3 regions of the Priestia sp. JSM ZJ58 genome follow, and region 3 is predicted to be linked to each of the others. Evidence: riboswitches for the same ligand, from Rfam matches in the RefSeq annotation. Region 3 holds a riboswitch; each other region holds the start of a gene.
What was found. A riboswitch is a leader RNA that binds a small molecule or an ion and turns the genes downstream of it on or off. The one in region 3 is predicted to bind cyclic di-AMP.
Positions count from the first base shown of each region.

Region 1: linked by a shared signal. The riboswitch ahead of kdpF (K(+)-transporting ATPase subunit F) and the one ahead of ACH6EI_RS05025 (potassium channel family protein) in region 3 are both predicted to bind cyclic di-AMP.
Region 2: linked by a shared signal. The riboswitch ahead of ACH6EI_RS26945 (glutamate/proton symporter GltT) and the one ahead of ACH6EI_RS05025 (potassium channel family protein) in region 3 are both predicted to bind cyclic di-AMP.

Region 1 covers NZ_JBISEM010000001.1:1,692,983-1,700,954, reverse strand. Annotated here, with positions in the region: gene kdpB (potassium-transporting ATPase subunit KdpB) at 1-1,059, opposite strand, end outside; gene kdpA (potassium-transporting ATPase subunit KdpA) at 1,081-2,742, opposite strand; gene kdpF (K(+)-transporting ATPase subunit F) at 2,767-2,847, opposite strand; cyclic di-AMP (ydaO/yuaA leader) riboswitch at 3,145-3,285, opposite strand; gene ACH6EI_RS09120 (hypothetical protein) at 3,301-3,438, opposite strand; cyclic di-AMP (ydaO/yuaA leader) riboswitch at 3,511-3,653, opposite strand; gene ACH6EI_RS09115 (undecaprenyldiphospho-muramoylpentapeptide beta-N-acetylglucosaminyltransferase) at 3,813-4,880, opposite strand; gene ACH6EI_RS09110 (CHY zinc finger protein) at 5,058-5,393, shown strand; gene ACH6EI_RS09105 (ArsR/SmtB family transcription factor) at 5,413-5,727, opposite strand; gene ACH6EI_RS09100 (putative quinol monooxygenase) at 5,932-6,216, shown strand; gene nfsA (oxygen-insensitive NADPH nitroreductase) at 6,246-6,983, shown strand; gene ACH6EI_RS09090 (hypothetical protein) at 7,077-7,514, shown strand; gene ACH6EI_RS09085 (DUF4397 domain-containing protein) at 7,630-7,972, shown strand, end outside.
Region 2 covers NZ_JBISEM010000010.1:18,460-26,431, reverse strand. Annotated here, with positions in the region: gene ACH6EI_RS26965 (APC family permease) at 295-1,608, shown strand; gene ACH6EI_RS26960 (EcsC family protein) at 1,943-2,734, opposite strand; gene ACH6EI_RS26955 (DedA family protein) at 2,759-3,364, opposite strand; gene ytvI (sporulation integral membrane protein YtvI) at 3,524-4,555, opposite strand; gene ACH6EI_RS26945 (glutamate/proton symporter GltT) at 4,769-6,028, opposite strand; cyclic di-AMP (ydaO/yuaA leader) riboswitch at 6,135-6,274, opposite strand; gene ACH6EI_RS26940 (undecaprenyl-diphosphate phosphatase) at 6,548-7,372, opposite strand; gene ACH6EI_RS26935 (hypothetical protein) at 7,831-7,972, shown strand, end outside.
Region 3 covers NZ_JBISEM010000001.1:981,265-989,236, reverse strand. Annotated here, with positions in the region: gene ACH6EI_RS05035 (YjcZ family sporulation protein) at 64-144, opposite strand; gene ACH6EI_RS05030 (TrkH family potassium uptake protein) at 472-1,791, opposite strand; gene ACH6EI_RS05025 (potassium channel family protein) at 1,795-2,454, opposite strand; cyclic di-AMP (ydaO/yuaA leader) riboswitch at 2,579-2,723, opposite strand; gene ACH6EI_RS05020 (carboxymuconolactone decarboxylase family protein) at 2,839-3,297, opposite strand; gene ACH6EI_RS05015 (Lrp/AsnC family transcriptional regulator) at 3,418-3,873, shown strand; gene ACH6EI_RS05010 (peptidyl-prolyl cis-trans isomerase) at 4,162-5,064, opposite strand; gene ACH6EI_RS05005 (S1C family serine protease) at 5,061-6,335, opposite strand; gene ACH6EI_RS05000 (response regulator transcription factor) at 6,558-7,229, shown strand; gene ACH6EI_RS04995 (sensor histidine kinase) at 7,226-7,972, shown strand, end outside.

The sequences.
Region 1 (7,972 bases), 710 kb from region 3:
AGAAACAAACGCCCATTTGTACAGTTCACGTTCGTCTACGCCTTCTACAGTCGTTAACTGATGAGCCATTCGGTTTCCAAACGTAATGGTGCCGGTTTTATCTAAAATAATTGTATTGATGTCACCAGCTGCTTCTACTGCTTTTCCTGACATAGCAATCACGTTAAACTGCGTGACTCGATCCATTCCAGCAATTCCAATGGCCGATAATAATCCTCCAATCGTCGTAGGAATAAGGCAGACGAGCAGTGAAATTAAAATAGCCGTGTCGAGTTGAAAATGTAAATAGTTTGTAAAGACAGGAAGCGTCACAACAACTAGTAAAAAAATAATCGTCAAACTTGTCAAAACCGTGTTTAGCGCAATTTCATTTGGCGTTTTTTGACGCTCTGCTCCTTCAACAAGCGAAATCATTTTATCTAAAAACGATTCACCTTGCTCACACGTAATTTTAATTGTAATTTCATCGCTGACAACTCTTGTACCTCCAGTTACAGAGTTAAAATCCCCGCCTGCTTCTTTCATAACAGGTGCCGATTCACCCGTAATAGCCGATTCATCAACAGACGCCAGTCCTTTAATAATTTCTCCATCTCCAGGAATCATTTCGCCTTGTGAAACGACGACGATATCTCCTTTTTTTAGTTGCGATGCCGAAACTTGTATCATTTGCCCGTTTTGAAGCTGATTAGCTGTAATATCGCCTTTAGATTTCTTTAATGAGTTTGCCTGTGCTTTTCCTCGACCTTCTGCTAATGCTTCTGCAAAATTAGCAAAAACAATGGTAAAAAATAACACGAGAGATACGGCAACATTAAATCCTGTGCTTACTGTACTTTCTCCGAAAAGGTCCGGAACAACGGCTAAAAAAAGCGTAATTATAAACCCGATTTCTACTACGAACATGATAGGGTTTTTTATCATCGTTCTTGGGCTGAGCTTGATAAAAGCCTGCTTTACTGATTGAATAAAAATCGATGAAGCTTGTGTATCCACAGAACCTTGAATATGACTGTTGCGATCCAATTCAATATTATTTGCAAAATTCCGTTTATTCATTATGATCCTCCGCTTTCTTGATTACAGTGTTAAATACTCAGCAACCGGCCCAAGCACAAGCACTGGGAAAAACGTAAGTGCTCCTACAATAACGGTAGTTCCAATTAAAATGCCGCTAAATAAAGACGTATCTGTTTTAAATGTCCCAGGTGTTTCGGGAACAAGCTGTTTGGATGCTAGTGAGCTCGATACCGCCAGCATCGTAATTAGTCCGAAGTAGCGTCCAATATACATAACGATTCCCGTTGAAATGTTCCAAAACGGCGTTGCATCACCGAGTCCTTCAAAGCCGGATCCATTGTTTGCTGCTGACGACGTAAATTCATACAGTGCCTGACTTAACCCGTGAAAGCCTGGATTTGATATACCTTCTATTCCTAAATGAGTGGTAAGTGCTACAGCTGTTCCTCCTAAAATTAGCAGCGGTTGCAAAATAAGCGTCACGGCGATTAGCTTCATTTCTTTTCCTTCAATTTTTTTACCTACGTATTCTGGTGTTCTTCCAACCATTAAACCTGATAAAAATACGGCGATAATGACGTACATCATGACATTCATAAATCCTGCTCCGACACCGCCGAATACGGTATTTAACATCATATTTCCAAGCGTTAACAACCCGGTAAGAGGCGTAAGAGTATCGTGCATGGTGTTGACTGCACCTGTTTCACTTGCTGTCGTCACGATGGCGTAAAGCGTCGACATGCCGACACCAAAACGGACTTCTTTCCCTTCCATATAACCGTTCGCTTCGTTCAAATGAAAAGCATCAAGTCTTGGATTGCCACCCCACTCTGTTACGAACGCTGTGCTTAAAATAACGATAAACAGCATACTCATCGCTACAAACAAAATGCGGCCTTGCTTACGCTTTCCGATCATTTTTCCGTATGTGAAAGGAAGTGCTGTTGGCAATAAAAGCATAAGGACGATTTGTAATACATTGCTCAACGCGTTAGGATTTTCAAATGGATGAGCTGAATTGACACCAAAAAATCCCCCTCCGTTGTTTCCTAGCTCTTTAATTGAAAGAAAAGAAGCAACTGGTCCCCTTGCTATTTGCTGTGTTGCCCCTTCTATTGTATGGGCAGTAACCGTTCCGCTTAACGTTTGAGGGACACCTAAAAACATAAATAAAATGCCTGTTATAAAAGCGATAGGAAGTAAAATACGCGTAATTGACTTTACAAAATCAACAAAAAAGTTTCCCATTTCTTTCCCTGCCAGCCCACGAATAAAAGCGATTGCTACTGCAAGTGCCGTTGCTGGTGCAGCAAACATCATAAATACAATGGCGGCCATCTGCGAGAAATAGGACAATCCTGATTCGCCGCTGTAGTGCTGCAAGTTCGTATTTGTCATAAAACTAATGGCCGTGTTAAAAGCAAGTGCCGGATCCATTCCTTTGATGTGGCTTGGGTTAAACGGCAGTACCCCTTGAAACCGGAAGATAAGGTACACCACAAAAATCATAAACGTATTCGCCAAAACAAGAGCAAATGCATATTGCTTCCACGTCTGATTAAGCCCTTTAATTCCTGCTGCTTTAAACATCACCGTTTCTATCTTTCCTATCAAGCTAGTGTTTTTATCGTTTGAAAACACATTCGCTATATAAATACCTACGGGCTTTGCAATAAGCGCTACAAAAACAAGCAGCAGCGCAACTGATAGTAGAAAAATCCCCACTTTTTATTCCTCCGCTTATTAAAATTGTTCTGGATTTAACAGTACATATACTAAATAAATTAAAACGAGAACTGAAATACCTGACAAAATGAACGACATGTTCACTTCTCCTCTCTGTCGTCTACTACATGAGACGACCAGCGAATAATTCCGTACATAGCAGTTGCTAATAAGGCAAGCGTTCCAAGCATCATCATATCCAAGTTGCTTCCTCCTAACTGTTTCCTGACAAAAATGATAGCTTCTAAGTTTAGTGACGGTTTCTTTTCATAAAGCATCACGTCCAAAAAAGCTAACCGCGAGACGTGATGCTATTTTTTTCCACTAAAAAACCGCAGAAGAGAGTTCTCTTCCGCGGTTTAATGCACGACAAATAAGCCGTGATTGACACGAATTTTTTACTCCCAAAACGCTTACGGAGTTAGCTGTCGGATTCGGGTTATGGAAGTAACCCTACTCAGTTAAGAGATTCACCCCTAGTACATACGTACAAAATATTGGGTCCCCCGCTCATAATTGATTAAGCGTATATTTGTTATTTAATTTTTAGACTTAATGATGACTTTTACTGCTGCGTTTAAAACTTTGATTAGCTAACGTAGACAAATAGCGGTTTGCTAGATCAAAAGATTGCTGGTCGCACATTGCCCGATATTCAATCATTTGAATCATTTGCTTAGATAAATGCATCCTGACGCTCCTTTCACCTATATTTTGAAAGGAGCGTACTATCCGCTGTTATAGAAAACGACCACGATTACACCATCCTCTCTCTTAACGCTTACGAAGTTAGCTGACGGGTTCGGGTCAAGAAAGTAACCCTACTCAATTAAGAGATTCACCCCTGATAATTGGGTCCTCCGCTCTTTCCTTCTCTTTCAGAAAAGACTCAGCGTTTCACAGTGGAACGTTTCATGAGAGTAATCTTACTCCTGTTAAAATTTACTGTCAACAACATTTTTTGAAATTTTAAAAGCTTTATTTTTCTATATTTATTCATTATTTTAAAATAATAATTCCAGAAGAAAAAAAGCGTTCTTATCGAGGAGATAAGAACGCTTTTTTTAGCTCATTTTCTCAATTTCATTTACAAGAATTGAAATAGCATCCGTTTTTGTTGCTTCACGCATTGTACGCTTCATTGTACTTGCCTGCTGCTGAAGCTCACTTACTTCACGTAAAAACAATTCTTTTGTTAACTGTTCTTCTTCTACAACCATACAGTAGCCTTTTTTCTTAAAAGATTGTGCATTTAAAATTTGATCTCCGCGACTCTGTGCTTTTGATAAAGGAATAATCATCATCGGTTTATGAAGAGCTAAAAACTCAAAAATGGCATTGGATCCACCGCGTGTAATCACATAATCAGTTGCCGCTAGAACATCAGGAAGCTGTTCGTTTACGTATTCTAACTGACGGTATCCTGACTCTTTTTCAAGGCTTGTATCAATATTGCCTTTTCCGCAAAGGTGTACAATTTGGAATTTCTTTTGCAGTTCAGGCAAAGACTCTCGAACGATTTCATTAATACGGCGTGCTCCTAAACTTCCGCCCATAATCGTTAAAATGGGGCGCTTATCATAAAAGCGTAGCCAGCTTTCCCCGTTCGCTGCGCTTCCGCTAAATAGCTCTTTTCGAATAGGTGAACCAACAACCTGCACTTTTTCTTTTGGAAAGTAGTTTGCGGCTTCATCAAAAGAAGTAAAAATTTTAGTGGCAAATTTCTGCGCAATTTTATTTGCCAGTCCCGGTGTTAAATCACTTTCATGAATGAACACGGGAATGTTTAAAGATTTAGCAGCCATTACCACAGGAACTGTGACGAAACCGCCTTTTGAAAAAACAAGAGAAGGCTTTAGTTTTTTCAGCACGCGACGTGCATCGCCAACCCCTTTTGCTACTCGAAATACATCTTTTACATTTTCCATATCTACATATCGACGCAGCTTCCCGCTTGAAATCGCATGATATGGAACGTTTAATTTTGTAATTAATTCTTTCTCAATACCATTGTGAGAACCGACATAATGGATATCCCATTTTTCACTGTCTAATTCTTTCATGATGGCAATGTTTGGCGTTACGTGCCCCGCTGTTCCGCCTCCGGTAAAAACGATAACTTGCTTACTCATTTTTTCTTCCTCTCTTTGCATCACTTAATCGATCTGTTTTGACATCAATTTTTATCTAATCTTTTTAGCATGCAATCTGACATGTAAAACGATGGTTTTATTATAGCATTTTTCTTTTTACATATGTATGATAAGGCGTATAAAAGCATGCTATACTTTTCATAAGGAGTGATGATAATGAACAAATCTGTACCTGCAGTAAAAGGTGACACAGTGGATTCCGAAACGCGCTGTACGCACTATCATACGGATAAAGATATTATCGCAATAAAATTTTATTGCTGTCATACATATTATCCATGCTATCAATGTCATAACGCACATGCGGATCACGACATTAAAAGATGGCCAACATCTATGTTTAATGAAAAAGCTATTCTTTGCGGAGTATGTAAACATGAGCTCTCAATTAATGAATATTTAACCTGTAACTCGACTTGCCCTCACTGTCGTTCTTCTTTTAATCCCGGATGCAGCCTGCATGGACACATTTATTTTGAACAAAAAAGCTGAACAAAACATCGTTCAGCTTTTAAAATAATTGCTCATCTATATTGATAATGGAAGGAAGCAGACCTGGGAACAGTTCCTCAAGTTCTTCTAAACGCAAGGAATAATAGTGCTGCGTACCTTCTATACGTAGTTTGATAATTCCAGCTTCGCGAAGTACTTTAATATGATGTGATAGCGTTGATTTTGATACATTTAATTTTTGATAATACGAACAGGTCTGCTCCTTTCTTGTCGCTAAACACTGTACAATTCGCAGCCGGTTAGGATCACTCAACGCATGTAAAATAGGCGTTAATTTAATTTCAGATTTCGGTGGTTGATAAGGTTTTCTCATGCTTAAAATATAACACAGCTTCTTTTGTGTATCAATGTTCGATAACTTTCGAACTAAATTCCTTGCACTGTTATTTAATCGGTGTTATAGTTTCATTGTTCGATGATATTCGAACTTATCTTCATTTTAATCGTAAATTGAATGAAAGATTAAAAACAAAACAAATAATATAAAGCACCATCATTATTAAAGGAGGAATCATCCATGATTCATTTACAAGCTTCAATGAAAGTTAACCCAGCAAAAAGAGAAGAATTTTTAGAAAACGTACAAGAACTAATTAAGCATTCTTTACAAGAAGAAGGAAACAGCAACTATCAACTATTTGAAGATGCTTTTACACCTAACACATTTATGATGATTGAAGAGTGGAAAAGCGAAGAAGCAATTCAAGCACACAATAAATCAGCTCATTTCCAAAGTTTTGTAGCATTTGCTCAAACTGGCGTACTTGTAGCACCTTTAGATGTAAAAACATTACAAGGCTAAAAATAACTTCTTTGAAAGGATGACGCATCATGAATGAAGCAATTCGTACAATTCAAGATCATCGTTCTATCCGTCAATATACAGACGAAGCAGTAAGCGACGAGCATTTAGATACAATTATTCAATCTGCTCAGTCAGCCGCTTCTTCTATTAACGGACAGCAAGTAACTATTATTAGCGTCCAAGATAAAGAAAAGAAGAAAAAGCTTTCAGAGCTTGCGGGCAACCAAGCGTGGATTGACCAAGCTCCTCTATTTTTAATCTTTTGTGCAGATTTTAATCGTGCTAAGATTGCAGCTGAGCTTAACGATGCGCCTCTTGGCGTAACCGATGGGCTTGAGTCAATTTTAGTGGGGGCAACCGATGCTGGAATTTCTTTAGAAGCAGCAACAGTTGCAGCAGAGTCACTCGGTTTAGGTACAGTACCAATCGGCGGAATTCGCAGAAAGCCACTAGAAGTCATTGAACTCCTAGATTTACCGGCATACGTATTCCCAGTAAGCGGTCTTGTCATTGGACATCCGGCAGATCATTCTGCGAAAAAGCCTCGATTACCACAAGCTGCTGTGCACCATCGTGAAAGCTATAATCATGACTTAAAGTCATTGATTCAAGACTATGATGCTGAAATGGCAGAGTATATGAAAAAGAGAACAAACGGTGCAGATGACCGCAACTGGTCACAAACTGTATCCGCTATTTACAAAACCATTTATTATCCAGAAGTTCGAGCGATGCTTGAAAAACAAGGATTTAAATTCGAATGATCAAAAGCTGCGATGTTCATCGCAGCTTTTTTTATCTACTTTAACAGCGTCTTGAATAGACTAAAAGTAATACTCGATAAATGAGGTGTTTGGATGGAGTTTATTTTAATTTGTAATTTTCTTTTAGGTGCAACGGCAGCGTTTTTATTGGTGCCGGCTTTTACAAAAAAGAACACCCTTCACGTGACTTTGCTGTCTCTCCTTTTCCTCCTTTCAATTGTTCCAACCTTTCTTCTCGCTAATCCACATATCGGCGTTTTACCTTGGGCTATTCGAGACGGTCTTCTATTGTTTTCCGCTTTCCTTTTCTTTTATCTAACCTTCACTTTAAGCAGATGGAAAACACTTTTGTTTTTTCTTCTCCTTTTACTGTCAATTGCTCCTCTTGCCTACGTCGTATATGATGACTTCACGCATACGTATATAGATGCCAATATCGGACTTGGCCTAGGCTTTTTATTGACGTGGCTCTTAACAACCTTGTACAATATTTTGGCTATTCTTCGATTTTTCCGTCAGAAATCTCAGTAAACACGTTAAAAGTTAACAAACAAACGAATAGTTGATTTTATTTAGTATACGCTAACAACTGCACAGTCCTTCTCTTTACATAAAGCTGTGTATACTAAAAAAGGAGTGATACTTGATGAAACGACTATTCGTAATGGTAGCAGTGATTGCCTTCTTGGCACTTAGCCGCATGTTAGTATTTGCCGCTGAAACACCTCCTGCTGCAGATGAGCGACCAGCTCAAAATGCAGAAGTTCGTATCGTTCATGCTTCACCAGATGCTCCAGCTGTAGACATTTTTGTGGATGACAAAGCTTTAGTAGAAGGAGCAAAGTTTAAAGATGTCTCCAACTCCCTGCCTTTGTCAGCTGGTTCTCATAAAGTAGAAGTATACGAAGCGAAGACAAAAGGAACAAAAGATTCCATCATCGAAGCTACCCTTGTTGTAGACGGTGGAAAATCGTATACAGTAGCCGCTG
Region 2 (7,972 bases), on a different contig from region 3:
CACCCGCAAAAATGTAACCGCATTCAAAAGTTTGTTTTCGTATTTATTACAAGTAGATCATACTAATCGAAAGCTTTTTTACTTTCTTTCATTTTATGTAAAATGCTTTCTAGACTCAATGGTAAAAATCAAAGTGAAAAAAAGCATTTTTTTGCTTTATCTAGTAATTAACTAAACGCTCTTTATCTCTTAGCGCGCAATTTTCTCTTCTTTTTCAAAAAAAGATGACAAATCTAACAATATAGTATAATAATAAATATTGCAGAATGATTATACACAGAAAGGATGACAAATATGAATCATGGACCTTCTCTTCTTAAACAACTAAAATTATGGCATATCGTCGTGATAGGATTAGGCTACATGGCACCCATGGCCGTTTTCGATACATTTGGCATTGTAACTGAATCCACAGATGGACATGTTTCAGGTGCTTATGCATTCACGTTGATTGCTATTTTATTCACAGCCATTAGTTATGGAAAAATGGTAAAAGCTTTTCCCGGAGCTGGTTCTTCTTATACATACGCACAGCAAGTAATGAATCCAAGCATTGGTTTTTTGGTAGGATGGACGGCTCTTCTTGATTATCTATTTCTACCGATGATTAATGCACTTTTGACAAATATTTACCTAAGCTCTCTGTTTCCAGGTGTTCCAAAAGCCGTATGGATTATCAGCTTTGTGGTCATCATGACCATAATGAATATTTTTAGCGTTCATTTAACCGTTTCTTTTGGTACGCTATTAGTTGCTTTTCAAATTTTAGTAGCTATCATCTTTATTATTTTAAGTGCTACAACTCAAGGGCAAGAGCTATCATTTAAACCGTTTATAAGTGAATCGGCTTCTATATCTCTTTTATTAAACGGAGCAGCTATTTTATGCTTTTCTTTTTTAGGGTTTGATGCTGTAACCACCATGGCTGAAGAAACACTTAAGCCTGAGAAAACCATTCCCAAAGGGATTCTCATTATTGCATGTACGGGAGGCGCCTTATTTATTACGGTTTCTTACTTTGCTCAGCTTCTTTTCCCTTCAGCCTCTTTGTTTCATGATTTAGAAGGTGCATCGGCTGAAATCGCTTATAAAATTGGCGGCCAGCTGTTTCAATCTATTTTTGTAGCAGCAGCCTTAACATCAACTATTGCTTCTGGACTTGTCTCACATATGAGTGCATCAAGACTTCTCTACGCAATTGGGAAAGATGGTTATCTGCCGCGGAGAATTTTTGGCTATATTCACCCTAAAACAAAGACGCCTGTTTGGAACGTAGTCATTATTGGTGGTCTCTCTTTAATTTCACTAAGTCTGTCTCTTGAAAAAGCTACCTCTTTAATTAATTTTGGTGCTTTAATTGCGTTCAGTTCAGTTAACATAGCGGTTTTTATCCATTATTTTATTCAACAAAACAAACGATCTCTCAGTGGATATATTTCATATGTACTTATGCCTTTACTCGGCAGTTTATTTTTATTTTTTATGTGGCTTAACTTAGAAAAAACATCCTTATTTATCGGTATTGTATGGAGTATAATTGGCATTATTTATTTACTGATTGCCAGACGAAAAAATACTATTACCATTCCTACTTTTCATTTTGATTAAGGAAATAGGCTTAACACACCTCGACATATTTCCCCAGAAATAATGTCGAAAAAAAGTAATTGAGACATAAACAAATCAATCCCATCTACACACGAACAAAAAGGTAAACGATCTAATATAAATCGCTCGTTACACCGCTTTTGATTTCCGTGCAAGGCTTTGCTTTCCGCGGGAGTCTTCGCCTTGCCCTCCAATCAACACCTAGAGGCAACTAAATACATGAAAGCTACATTTACTATATCAATAAAAAAATCCGAACGTATTTGATTCTCAACTAAGAATCAAACTCGTTCGGATTTTTCTTCAACTAAAATACTTTCATACCAGCCTATTTTTATTTTTTAGATTGTGAGACTTTTTCTAAAATGCGTCTTTTACGGTAAAGCATCATTCCAACTTCTCCTATATCGCTAATCGCTTGTTTGTTAATATACGCCCCAAACACCATCCCTGCTATAGGAATCATTTGAAATAGCTTTTTCCATCCCAAGTTGTCTCTATAGGTTAGAAACACTTCTCTCCAACCTTGGAGCTGCTGCAAGCTCTGCGTTCGATTGCCGCTTGCTAATTCTTCTAAAATCGCACGCTTTCCTACAATATCAGAGGATGAAAACTGCATGCATTTGACCATAAAAATGCGTTCCTCTTGCTCAGTGGGATCGTAACCATAAGAAACAGCCACTTCTTGCAGTGTCTTAAGCGTAAGTCCCAATACAAAAGGAATATCAATCGCCAGTGTAAAAATTCCACCTACTCCGGTTGTAGCTCCTTGCAGCTGCGCATTCTTTTTTCGAACTTCAATAAAATACTCCGCCAACTCATCCATTTCCTGCAGAGATAAATGCTGAACATCCTCTATTGACAGCTGCTTATTTTCTTGTAATTGGGCTGATGCTTTCTCTAGCGTGGCAGACGTATTAGCTAAATACTGGCCTCCATTATCAACATACTTAGCAATTTCATCTAATAATTTTTCTATTTTTTGATGAATGAACTTTGGCGTTACTTTATCTAAAGCTGAAAAAGGCAAGCGAGCCAGCCGCTCCCAGAAAAAAAGTCCTTTTTGGTCTTTCTCCCACTTTTCAATTTTTCGTAATTCTATTCTCAATTGTTCATGCTCTGACATATCCTCACTCTTTTCCTCGATTTATCAGCTCTGTCCTACTTGTTTATTCCGCACATATTTAATGATAAAAAACAACGCAATTAAAACAACAATTCCGATTCCAATAGGCTGCATGTATTGAGATACAATCGGACCCACCTCTTTCCACTTAGGTCCTAACTTATATCCTAAATATACGTAAATAGCCGTTACTGGAAGCATCGCAACAAATGTGTAAATAGAAAACAGCCATACATTCATTTTTGCCATCCCGCATGGAAAAGAGATAGCCGTACGCACTCCTGGAATAAACCGTCCAAAAAAAGCGACCCCGCTGCCGTACTTATTAAAAAAGCGATCGGCAGCGTCAATTTCTTTTTCTTTCACCAAAAAATATTTTCCATATTTTAAAACTAGCGGTCGTCCACCGTAACGTCCCAGTGCATAAAGAGTCAACGGTCCACACACACCGCCTACTGTACCTGCAAGGATAGCCAGATACAAGTTCATATCACCTTGGTACACCCAATACCCTACTAAAGGTAAAACAAGCTCTGCGGGGACAAACTCAAACGTTAATGCTAAAATTACGCCAAAATAAGAGAGCTGTTTTAGCGCTTCAATTAAAGAAAGTAAAACCGACTCTAACAAAAATTCTCCTCCTCATGTCATTAAATCTAAGACTGCAAAACTATAATTTAGCCGATTGATAGATAAAAACCAACGCGACATAGTTTTTTCCTTTCCCTCTTTACGTATGACGTACTACAAAAGTTTCAATAAAAAAAGCGCTAGTTTTATCCAGCGCTTTTATAGTTTAAAGTTAATTTGAATAATACCTACTTTACGAAGAGCATCGTATAAAATAACTAAAGCCGGTCCTAAAAACAACCCGACAAAACCTAAAAGTTTAAATCCAATGTACAAACTAACTAATGCAGCCAAAGGTGAAATACCCATATTTGTAGAAAATACTTTTGGTTCTACTACACGTCTTACTACCGTAATGACTCCAAATAGAATAAATAAGCCGATTGCTAATGAGTCATGTCCTTGCGTAAGAGCAAAAATCCCCCATGGAACGAGCACCGAGCCTGTCCCAAGGATTGGTAAGATATCGACAATTACAATTAATAAACTAAGCAGCGCGGTATACGGAACATCTAATAGCCAAAGCCCTACATAAGCCATTACAAACGTCATGACACTTAAAATAATTTGTGCCTTAATAAAACCAACCCCCGCTTGGATAAGCTGAGTGATGACAACTTGTAGCTTATATTTCGTTTCTTCTGTTAAAAATGACTTAATTTTATTTTTAATAGCAGGCAGCTCAAGGCTGATAAATACAAGCGCTACTAAATAAATAAGAAACTCTAGTAGAAACCCAGGAACAGTAGCAGCAAAGCTAATGATGATTTCCACGGTACTTTTTAATAGAGAATCTAATGAATTTACGGTTTTTTCAAGCGTGCGCTCGATAGAAGAAATCACTTCTGTAGGAAGAGCGTTTGAATAGTATTTCCACTTGATAATAGTTGGATAAATCGCGGTTTCATAGATTTCTTTTACAAATGAAGGCGCTATCTTTGAAAGAGCAACCACTTGCGTAACGATTGTCCGAACAATAAAAAATCCAATAAGTATGAGCGAAACAACATATAAAATGAAGGTCATAAGCACTGCGTAGACTCTCTTCATTTTAAAAGATTGATGCAATTTTTGAACAATACCCTCAAGCGCTAATGCTGTTAATAAAGCAAACACAATCGGTAAACTGTAAGGGATTAACAAACATACGATTACTATCGAGGCGATGACCCATATTCGCTTTTTCCACATACTCTACTATCCCCCAACTAGCTAAGCTATCTCTATATTTACTGATAAAGAAAGGAACCAGTGACTGCTTTTATGTAAGAATAAAATTTGGATATATTTATACCTGATGTTACATATTATAGGGTCAATTTCCATAATAATAAAGGAATTATTATGAAAAAAGCTACTTATTCTAATTTTTTGAATAGAATAAGTAGCTTTTTAATTTATAAATTAGCCGGCTCTCATGACCTCTGTACCTTTTTTAGGGTCAAATTTGCCTTCAGATTTAGACATTACAATTGCTGCTAGTGTGTTTCCTACTAAGTTAACAACCGTACGTGCCATATCCATGATTCTGTCTACTCCCGCAATGAAGGCTAATCCTTCTGCCGGAACGCCGATTGTTCCAAGAGTAGCCAGTAATACAACAAATGATGTTCCTGGCACCGCAGCCATTCCTTTAGATGTAACCATCAATACCAGAATGAGCGTCAGCTGTTGAACGATCGTTAAATCAATACCATACACCTGCGCTAAGAATAACGCTGCAATCGCTTGATAGAGAACAGAACCATCTAGGTTAAATGTATAACCAATTGGTACAACGAACGATACGATAGCTTTTGGACAGCCCATCTTTTCAAGTTTTTCCATAATTCGCGGAAGAACTGTCTCAGAACTAGATGTACTGTATGCTAACAACAGTTCATCTTTCATATAGCGGAATAAGTGGAAAATGTTAATTCCTGCCCATTTCGCAATTCCTCCTAATACAACAAGTAGGAAGAAAATTAACGCTAAGTAAACTAAGATAACAAGCTTTCCTAATGAAAGGAGTGACTCTAAACCGAATTTCGAAACTGTTACACCAATTAAAGCAAATACTCCAATCGGAGCCACTTTCATTACTAGGTTTACCACGTGAAACATTGCGTGAGAAACGCCGTCAAAGAATTGAACAACAGGCTTTCCTCTTTCTCCAATTGCCGCTACTCCAAGTGCGAACAATACTGTAAAGAAGATAATTGCTAGCATGTCTCCTTCAACAATTGACTGGAAAAAGTTTGTCGGAACAATGTGTAAGAACGTTTCAGCCACTGACTTTCCTTCTTGCTGTTCGGATGTTTCAACGTATTGTGAAATATCACTCTTCTGTGCTGAATGAATGTCTACACCTTGTCCAGGATGAAAAATATTAGCAATCAATACACCGATTACAATTGCGAAAGTTGTAATAATTTCAAAATAGAGAATGGTTTTAACGCCCAGCTTTCCGACCTGTTTACCGCTACCTGCTCCTGCAACTCCAACGACTAAACTTGAGATAACAATTGGAATAACAATCATCTTAATCAATCTTAAGAACAAGTCTCCCAGCGGCTGCAGGTATGTTACTACACGCGGATCGTTAAACCAAATTACTCCTACAAGAACACCGAGGATTAAACCGGTAAAAATCTGCGTAGCCAAACCAAAACGAATTTTTTTCATAGATGTACCTCCCCAAAGATGTATGACATTTGTATATACTTTTCTGAAAAAACAAAAAAAGACTATTCTTAAGAAAGAACAGCCTTTTACTTACGCTATTTTGGGCTCTTTCTCTCAATAAAGCAAACGAGGTTAACTGTCGGATTCGGAATTGAGAGTTTCCTACCTTTTGTAAGGATTCACCCCAAGGCAGCTTTACTGCCGATAATGATTCCCCCGCTCTATACGATTAAGCTTATTATTCAATTTTTATAAAATTAAAACGATCTATACGTTGTCATACGTTTTTTACAGTCAATAAAACTAAACAGAAGTCTTACTTTTACTTAACTTTATACTGCACAAATATTAATTTACTATTTTTCGACACGTTTTGTCAATACCCATGTTTATAAAACGCTTTCAAAAGACAATAATATATATTTATGCAAAAAAGCTATTGCAATGTTGCAATAGCTTTTTCTTGCTTTTTAAGTCTTTATCAGAAGTTTAAATGGCTATAAAATACGCTTATTTATTTTATAAAAATACAAAATATAGAATAGCCGCTAAGACAATTCGATAAATGGCAAACGGAACTAATTTAATGCGGTTGATTAATTTTAAGAAAAAGCGAATCGATATAAGCGCAAAAATAAAGGCGCTGATAAAACCAGCAATAAAAAACGGTAGTGCATCTGATGTGAAATACTGCCAGTTTTTAACCAATGAAAGTCCACTTGCTCCTGCCATAATTGGCACTGCCATAATAAATGTAAAATCTGCGGCTGCCTTATGGCTCATTCCAAGAAGAACCCCTCCTGAAATCGTTGAGCCTGAACGAGAAAAACCTGGCCAAAGAGCAATACATTGAAACAGTCCTATACCTAGTGCTTGTCCATAAGACATTTGGTCCACCGTCTCTACACGCGGACGTTTAGGTCCAAACAAATCTGCTAGAATCATTAATACAGCTCCGACCACTAAGCCAATTAGCACCGTATTTAAAGAAAACAAATGTTCATCAATGTAATCATCAAACAAAAGTCCTAACACTCCTGCGGGTAACAAACCAACAATTACCTGCATTAAATTTAAGCGATTTGTCGGTCCAATTGCAGCAGCTGGTTTTTTTCCCAATCCTAATAAATTAATAAAACGATCTTTAAAAATAACAACTACTGCTAAGATCGACCCTAGCTGAATAACAATCTTAAATGTATTAGCTACTGGAGATGAAAATAATTCTTTTGAATTTAACCACAGGTCATCCACAATAATCATATGCCCAGTTGACGAAACAGGAGCAAACTCTGTTAAACCTTCTACAATCCCTAAAATGATTGCTACAATAATTTCCCACATAAAGCTATGTACCTTGCCTTTCTTTCAAATTAATAAGCTTATCGCTTCGTTTTACATGCTCAACTATTTTCCTATTTTGACACTTGCTTTTTTATCATAATTGTTAAAACTATGAAATACAATGTGTATTTGCAAAAAGATAAGAATCTTTAATAATTTGTAATAAAAAGCTTACATGCTACAACCAAAAAACACGATATCAGCTTTTATTTATTTTAAAAAGCAGTCACTATGTTCAGTATAAATTCTGGTTCCTTAGCTAAAAATGAATCATCTAGACTATTTTTCTTTAGTGTGAAAAAATGACTAAATCATTATGTTTTTTCCATCCCCCTTTACTGTCATCTATCATTTTAATCCAATAGGGCTGAATTATACGACATATCCCCTAAGTAATTTGAAACTTTTTTCTCTCTTTTCTCGTATATAGTAGTATCTTTTTTAGGAGGCTTTTTACTATGAATGGAAATGTACGTACAATGAAATGGGTCACTGCTGGGTATGAAGCCTTGCTGGGAATTCCTTTAATTGGCGCGGGGATTGTTATGGGCTTTAGCTATACTCCTCTTTTTATTGGATTTATTCTTCATGCTATCACAC
Region 3 (7,972 bases):
TGGTTTTTACTTCCGCCTAGTATGCCTTTTTTGAAGGGGACTATGCGCAAATAAAGTTAACGTTTAAAAGCGAAAGCCAGACGCACCTACAATAACAAGTAAAACAAATAACACAACGATTAACGCAAAATTTTGTTTTCCCACGTACCATCCCTCACTTCCTGTTATCTGCTTTTAGTGTATGCAACAGCTTGGCAAAATGTTTAGGACAGGGGTGCGGATTTTTCCAATGAGAAAAACCTTCAAATTTCGCCAAAAAAAGTGAATCATATTTTTGTTTCTTTCGTTATATATAGTAAGAGATTTTTTTACTATAAAAAAGGAGGGGCTTTAATGCGCCGACATTCCAAATTGCCCATTGTTCTTGTTTTTGCCTTCTTTTTATTCATCGCAACTGTTTTGTGCGTAACCTCTTATATGTCTTGAACGTATAAATAATATAAAAAAATCGCCTCATCGAAGGCGATTTTTCTATCCTAGCATTATATCTTCGTTTGGATAGCGAACGGCTTCACGCTTTTGCTTAGATAATGAAAACGCAAGGGTTAATGGCCCCACTTTTCCTAAAAACATGATAAAGATAATAATCACGCGTCCAAAGTATGAAAGCTCAGGAGTTGCTCCCATCGATAACCCCACTGTTCCAAACGCAGAAACCACTTCAAACATAATTTTTATAAACGGCAGGTTTTCTGAGATATTTAATAGAAAAATGGCCCCAAACACAAACATAATCGAAATCATCGTAATGGCTAGTGCCTTAAACACATGAAGAGGAAGAAGCCGTCTCTTTAACAGCACAATATCTTCCCTGCTTCGTAAAAATGCCCATACAGAAAAGACAATCACCACAAACGTTGTTAGTTTAATACCTCCTCCTGTTGACGCACTCCCTGCACCTATGAACATTAACATAACCATTAAAAATATGGTGGAATCATGTAGACTTCCTATATCGATACTATTAAAACCTGCTGTGCGTGTTGTTACCGCTTGAAAATAAGACGCCCACACTTTGTCTCCTAATGACAAACTTCCAAGTGTATGTGAATTGCCGTACTCTAAGAAAAAAATAAAAAGCATGGCAATCACGTTAATGGCAAACGTGCTGATAATCATAATTTTTGAATGCAGCGTTAGTTTTTTATACGATTTTTTTACCCACATATCAGCAAGAACGGTAAATCCTAACCCACCAATAATAAACAAAAAGGAAATCGTTATGTTAATAACGGGATCTCCTACATACTGAACTAAGCTGTCAGATAATAGTCCGAACCCTGCGTTATTAAAAGCTGAAATTGAATGAAACAAGCTAAAGAATAGCCCCTTAGACCATCCGAATTCCGGAACCCAGCGTATCGCTAAAAAGATAAGTGCAACAAACTCAATTAAAAATGAAAAGATAAACAGCCTTTTAACTAGCAGGACAACTCCGCCGACGCTCGTTTGATTTAATGCCTGCTGAACGAGCATACGCTCTTTAAATCCAATTTTTTTACCTAGCATCATAAAAATCAGCACGGCAAATGACATAATGCCAAGACCGCCTATTTGAATTAACAGCATAATAATCGTTTGACCGATGACGGTAAAACGCGTACCTGTATCTACGACGGCTAAGCCGGTCACTGTCATAGCGGAAGTAGATGTAAAAAGGGCGTCTACCCACCGGATTGGCTCAGTAGTAGAAAAAGGCATCATTAATAAAAGAGCACCAATAATAATTCCTCCGCCAAAAATGGAGACAAGCAGCTGCGGCGGCGTAAGCCTAACAATTTTTTTTTTCATAAGTTAAACTCCTTCTTCTTCAAAACGGTTTAAATCGCGATTATGTCCGATAACAATCAGCATATCTCCTTGTTCAATTGTTTCATGCGCCGTAGGCGAAATCACCATTTCCCCGTCTTTTCGCTGAAAACCGATAATATTACAGCCGTACTTTGCACGAATATTTAAATCAAACAGCGTTTTATTATGAAGTTTCTTAGAAGCGACAATTTCAACAATACTATAGTCTTTAGACAGTTCAATATAGTCAATAATTTTTTCTGACACCACGTGATGAGCAATCCGCTTCGCAATATCGCGCTCAGGATGAATGACTTTGTCCGCTCCTATTTTCTCCAGCACTTTTTGATGATACATATTCACCGCTTTTACCCATACTTGCTTAACGCCCATATCTTTTAAAAGCATCGTTGCAAGCACGCTTGCTTCGATATCGTCTCCAAACGAAATAAGAGCATGATCAACGTTACGAATGCCTAGCCCTTTTAAGCTAGCTTCATCAATTGCGTTCGCTTGCACGACATATGTAGCTGAGTTGCTATATTTCTTTACTACCTCCTGATTGCGGTCAATAGCGAGCACATCCACATCCAAATTAGCAAACTCTTCAACCAAACTGCCTCCAAAACGACCTAATCCCAATACAGCAAACTGTTTTTTCATAATGTATTTATTCCTTTCTTCAACTGCTGTGTGTTCTCTTAGCTTATACTTTTTCTAAAAAATTACATGTTTTTCTTAAAAAAAGCGCAAAAAAACACAGGAAGGCTCCTGTGTTTTTTCACACTCTTCCCCCTCAAAACGCTTGCGAAGTTAGCTGTCGGGTTCGGGTTTTAAGAGTAACCCTACCTTTTTAAGGATTCACCCCGGAGCACAATATGTGCGTAAATAATGGGTCCTCCGCTCCGTAATGGATTAAGCGATTTTTATTCAAATGTCTATGATCTATTTTTTAGAATAATCGATTCGATTCATGATACGTTTCACTTCACGAAAGCTATCTTACTCCTGTGGATTTTGTCTGTCAAGATATTTTTAGGGAAGACATCACTTGCGCTGCAAACTGCAAAAATCATATAAATCTAAACTGACAATCAGTTTGTGAAATTGATCAAACAAATTAATAACAGCCAAAAGCTCTAATAGCTGCGTATCACTGTAAAATTTCTTTAATTGATCCATATCAGCATCCGTCAAATCCCTTGGACGCACTCGGTATACATCTATAAATCGAAACAGCAGTCGATCTTTTTCTTCCAGCTCTTTTTCTCTTAACACTTTTTGATTAAGCGTCTTATCGCCTACATATGACATGCTCATACACGTCTCACAGCCGTTAACACCTGCTAGATAAAGCCTGATTTTTTCCTTAGTCTCTCTTTTTATTATATCACTGTTCCAAAGCTTGTCGTATAGCTCATCATACAACCTTTTTACATCTGGAATTAAATTCAGTGCTTTTTCAAAATTTGTTCCCTCTTCGTTTGTTAACAAAACTCTTGCCATTTTTTACTCACTCCTTTTTAATTATTATAGTAAGAAAAATGGAGATTTCAGATAACAAATAAAACATATTATCTGCTGTTACTAATCAAATGAAACATTAATATGAAAGAAGGTTTTCAATTGAAAATTGATGAAATTGATTTATCGATTTTGCAGGCACTGCAGCAAAACAGCCGTCTTTCCTTAAGAGAGCTAGGAAAACAAATTAACCTGTCTCCTCCTTCAGTGGCAGAGCGAGTAAGACAGCTAGAGAGCTTTGGTATTATAAAAGGATATACAATCGATATTGATTATGAAAAGCTGCAGTTGCCCGTCTCGTGTTTTATTGAAGTAACCATGAAAAACGGAGAGCACGAGCGTTTTAAACGATTTATTTCTCAGTATCCCTATGCTTTATTCTGTGAACGCATCGCCGGACAGGCTTGCTTCATTACAAAGCTTCAGCTTCCTCACCTGCACGTACTCGAGCAATTTATTAACGAAATTACACCTTATGCCAAAACGATTTCACACATCGCCCTTTCTCACGTGGAGATGTCTTCTGCATTATTGAGTCATTTAAAAGATGAAAAGTGATTGAAACATACGTTCACCGTACTAACGAAAAGATCCGAACGATTCATCGTTCGGATCTTCTTTCCACTAAACTACTTCTGTCCTAGCCTCTTTTATTCGTCCAAAAGCATAAAAAATAACCCTCCAAAGCTGGAGGGTATAAATTTTCCGAATAATGAAAGTTTTACAACTTCATTCTATCAGGTACCGACATTTCTGTCTACTTAAAAATGTAAAAGAGCTCTCTATTAATAGAAAGCTCTTTTACCTGCTTGTTTTTTGAAAACAATCAATCTATATAAAAGGGAACTACCTAAGGCTGAAAGTCACGTGAAACCTTGGCAGTTGATCCTGGATATACCGGTTGATATGATTCAAAACAAGTTCTTTCATCATTTCTTCTTTGACTTCTGATTCCGTTTTTTTATCTTTTTGTTTTAAAATAAGAATATAATAGACTTTACCCATTTTAATGGGCTTACTACACTCTCCGATGTGCTGTTTTTTTAAAACATCTATAAAAGAGGGAGATAGATTCGAAAGCTTTAGATTATCATCATTCTCTATTTTGCTGATGGTCTGGACATCAGCATATTTTTTTTGAACGTCTTGAAGCGATGTTCCTTTTTGCAGCTCAGCCGCAACGGTCTCGGCATCATGTAAAGTTGTAAAAGTTAGCTGCGAAAAAGATACGCGCGTTACATCGTTCTCAATACGTGTATAGTAAGCGTCTAGTTCATCAGACGTAATTTGTTTACGGAAATATTCTTCTAATTTAAACTGATTTATTAGCTGTTTAGTTACATCGCTAGAACGAATGTGCAAGACTTCATAGCCTTGTTTTCTTGTATCTTCGTCATATGAACGTTTGATTTGTTTCCACATATCCTCGACTTTTTTCTGTACCCTGTCACTTGTCTTTAGATGCGAAATTAAGATTTTTTGCATGACAAGCTGCCGCAACAACTCTTTGCGGTAGCTTGTATCATTTAGCGGCGCATCGGGATTTAAGAACCCTTCAACTGCTAAAAAACGATTGAATTCAGCTCCTGTCACCTTTCCTCCTTCATACGCTGCCACTTCTTTGGCAGAAGATAGCTGACTAATTTCTACAGAAGGAAACATCGTGTTTGAATGCTTCCCTCCGCAGCCTGTTAAAAATCCGAACGCTGTTAATACTGCTAGCAGCAGCTTTAACGGTGCTGAACTCATCCATTGTTATCCTGCTGCTCTGAAAGCTTCAGAGAAATAGTTTGTTTTTTTCCATTTCGGTACACGTCTAATTTTACCGTGTCTCCTACTTTGCGTTTTGTGTATAGATATTGACGTAAATCACTGGATGTTTTGACTTCATTTCCATCGATGGCAACAATCACGTCTTTTGATTGTAAACCAGCATCAGAAGCAGAAGAGAACGGTTCAACCGTCGTTACGACAACTCCTTCAGACGTATCGCTTGTTAGGCCTAGCTGATCTTGTTTTGTTGCAGCTGAAAGCTGACCTACATCTTGAAGACCTACCCCCATATATGGACGCGTTATTTTTCCGTTTTTCATCAGCTGTTCAATCGTTGGCTGCACTTCATCACTTGGAAGAGCAAAGCCGATTCCTTCTACATTGTCTTCTGAAATTTTCATACTGTTGATACCAACTACTTCACCGGAAGAATTGATCAAGGCACCGCCGCTGTTTCCTGGATTAATCGCCGCATCCGTTTGAATTGCATCTACGTTCCAATTCTCTGAAATAGGGACAGAGCGTTTTGCTGCGCTCACGATACCTTGTGTGACCGTACGAGAAAATTGTTCACCAAGAGGGTTTCCGATTGCAAGAACCGTTTCACCCGCCACTAAATCTGATGATTTTCCGAACTTCGCCACTTGTTCAACATTTTTGTCGGACATTTCAAGCACCGCTAAATCCGTTAGCGCATCAGCTCCCACAATTTTAGCTTTTTCTTTTTGCCCGTTTGAAAGTGACACTTCTACTTCGCTTGCGCCATCGATAACGTGGTTATTTGTTACAACGTATGCTTTTCCATTTTCTTTTTTGAAAATAACACCGGAACCCGTTCCTGCTTCTTGCGTTTGGGTATCTCCAGAAAATGGATTTGTTTGCTGCTGGATGTTGTTCACGCCTACAACAGCGGCTGATACTTTATTTACAACTGAAACAAGATCTGACTGATTCACGGTGGTGCTTACTGTTCGAGGCGTTGTGCTCGTTGTTGTTGCGGTTTGAGTCTGCGTTGTTTGATTCACTGTATGCGTATCCGCTGAATCCATTAACCCTAGCTGCGGAGCGCCGTATAGCACAATTCCTCCCCCTAGCACTGCTCCCGCGATGGAAGATGCGATCACTGGAAATAAGCGTCTTTTTGGAGGCTGTGATGATGACGCAGGCTGATACTGATCATAGCGCCGCTGGCGGTTTTCATATTCTTCTTTTCGTTCTTCCTCTCTTTCATAATCACGTGGATCCATGAAAATCACTCCTTTTAACGTAGCAAATTTTATGTTATCTATACTATAAAATAAAAGTTTGGGATAAGTATCAAAACAATATGTGAAATTGTGAAAAATTTCTTTATAACAGCAAACACGTAGTATAATAGCGGGTACATAAACCTTTAAAGAAACGCGCATAGATGGCGTAATATGCTTTATTTACCTTAATTTTCATATATTCAGAGGAAGGTGTCAAATTTGAGCTTTACACTATATTTAGTAGAGGATGAACAAAATTTAAACGAAGTTTTAACCCTTTACCTTCAAAAAGAAGGCTGGGACGTTCGCTCATTTTTTAACGGCACGGACGCAAAAGAAATGATTGCAACTCCTCCGCACCTGTGGATTTTAGATATTATGCTGCCTGATATTGACGGGTATCAGCTCATTCGCGAAATCAAGCAGCAAACGCCACATGTGCCTGTTATTTTCATTTCAGCACGCGATGCCGATATTGACCGGGTTCTTGGACTTGAAATGGGCAGCGACGACTATTTATCAAAGCCTTTTTTGCCTCGTGAACTAGTTATTCGAGCAAACAAACTGCTAAACCTCGTATATGGTTCCAATCAAAAGAAAACCGATACCATTACGCTGACTCCTTATGAAATCGATTTACATACGCGTACAGTCAGTGAAAATGGAAAGCCGATTGATTTGACGTCTAAAGAATTTGATTTTCTTGTCACTATCTCAAAAGACCTTGGACAGGCTTTTTCAAGGGAGCAGCTGTTGAATCTCATTTGGGGAGAAGATTATTTCGGCACAGACCGAGTGGTGGATGATTTAGTGAGGCGCGTGCGTAAAAAAATGCCGCAAGCACGAATTGAAACGATTTACGGATACGGATACCGGATGATGAAAGCATGAAAAACAAGTCGCTTGCATTTCAAATTTGGCTCGTCATCTCGGGTATTTTACTGCTCATTTCAATTTTGCTCGCTATTTTATTCCCAACGACGCTCAGGCAGTTCTTCACGAATGAAATTTATACCACTATTGAAAATGAACAGCATATTTTAAAAGAATACGGCCTGCCAAGCCGCTCAGGTGAATACTACTTTAGCAATGAAGACAGTGAACCAACGCTTGGCAATCGAACCGTGGATCATATTTTATTGCCTGAACATGCGGATATCTCTTATTTTTCATCACGGGTGTTGCCTCAAGACTTTTTGAGAAAAGCACAGGAAGATGCAATCAGTCAGCGGAAAATCGTCGCTCGCTATGAAAAAGATCTCGGCAACCGGACGCTTTTTTATGTGATTCGAAAAGTAAGCGTAAACGGACAGCCTGCTTTTTTACTTTCATTTTCGTGGGATACGTATCGCAACGCGCTCACTTCTACTCTTTTTAAACAGCTGCTTCTTGTCATTTCAATTGTATTTCTATTCAGCTGGCTTCCATCTATTTGGCTATCAAGATACTTAAGCAAGCCGCTTGTATCGCTTGAAAAAGATGTAAAAAAAATCGCCGAACAAAATTGGCATGAACCTGTTACAGTCAACCGTTCCGATGAAATCGGCAAGCTAGGCGCGTCCATCGAGCAAATGCGCAAAAGGCTCGTATCTAAAGATGAAGCACAGCAAACGCTGCTTCAAAATATTTCACAT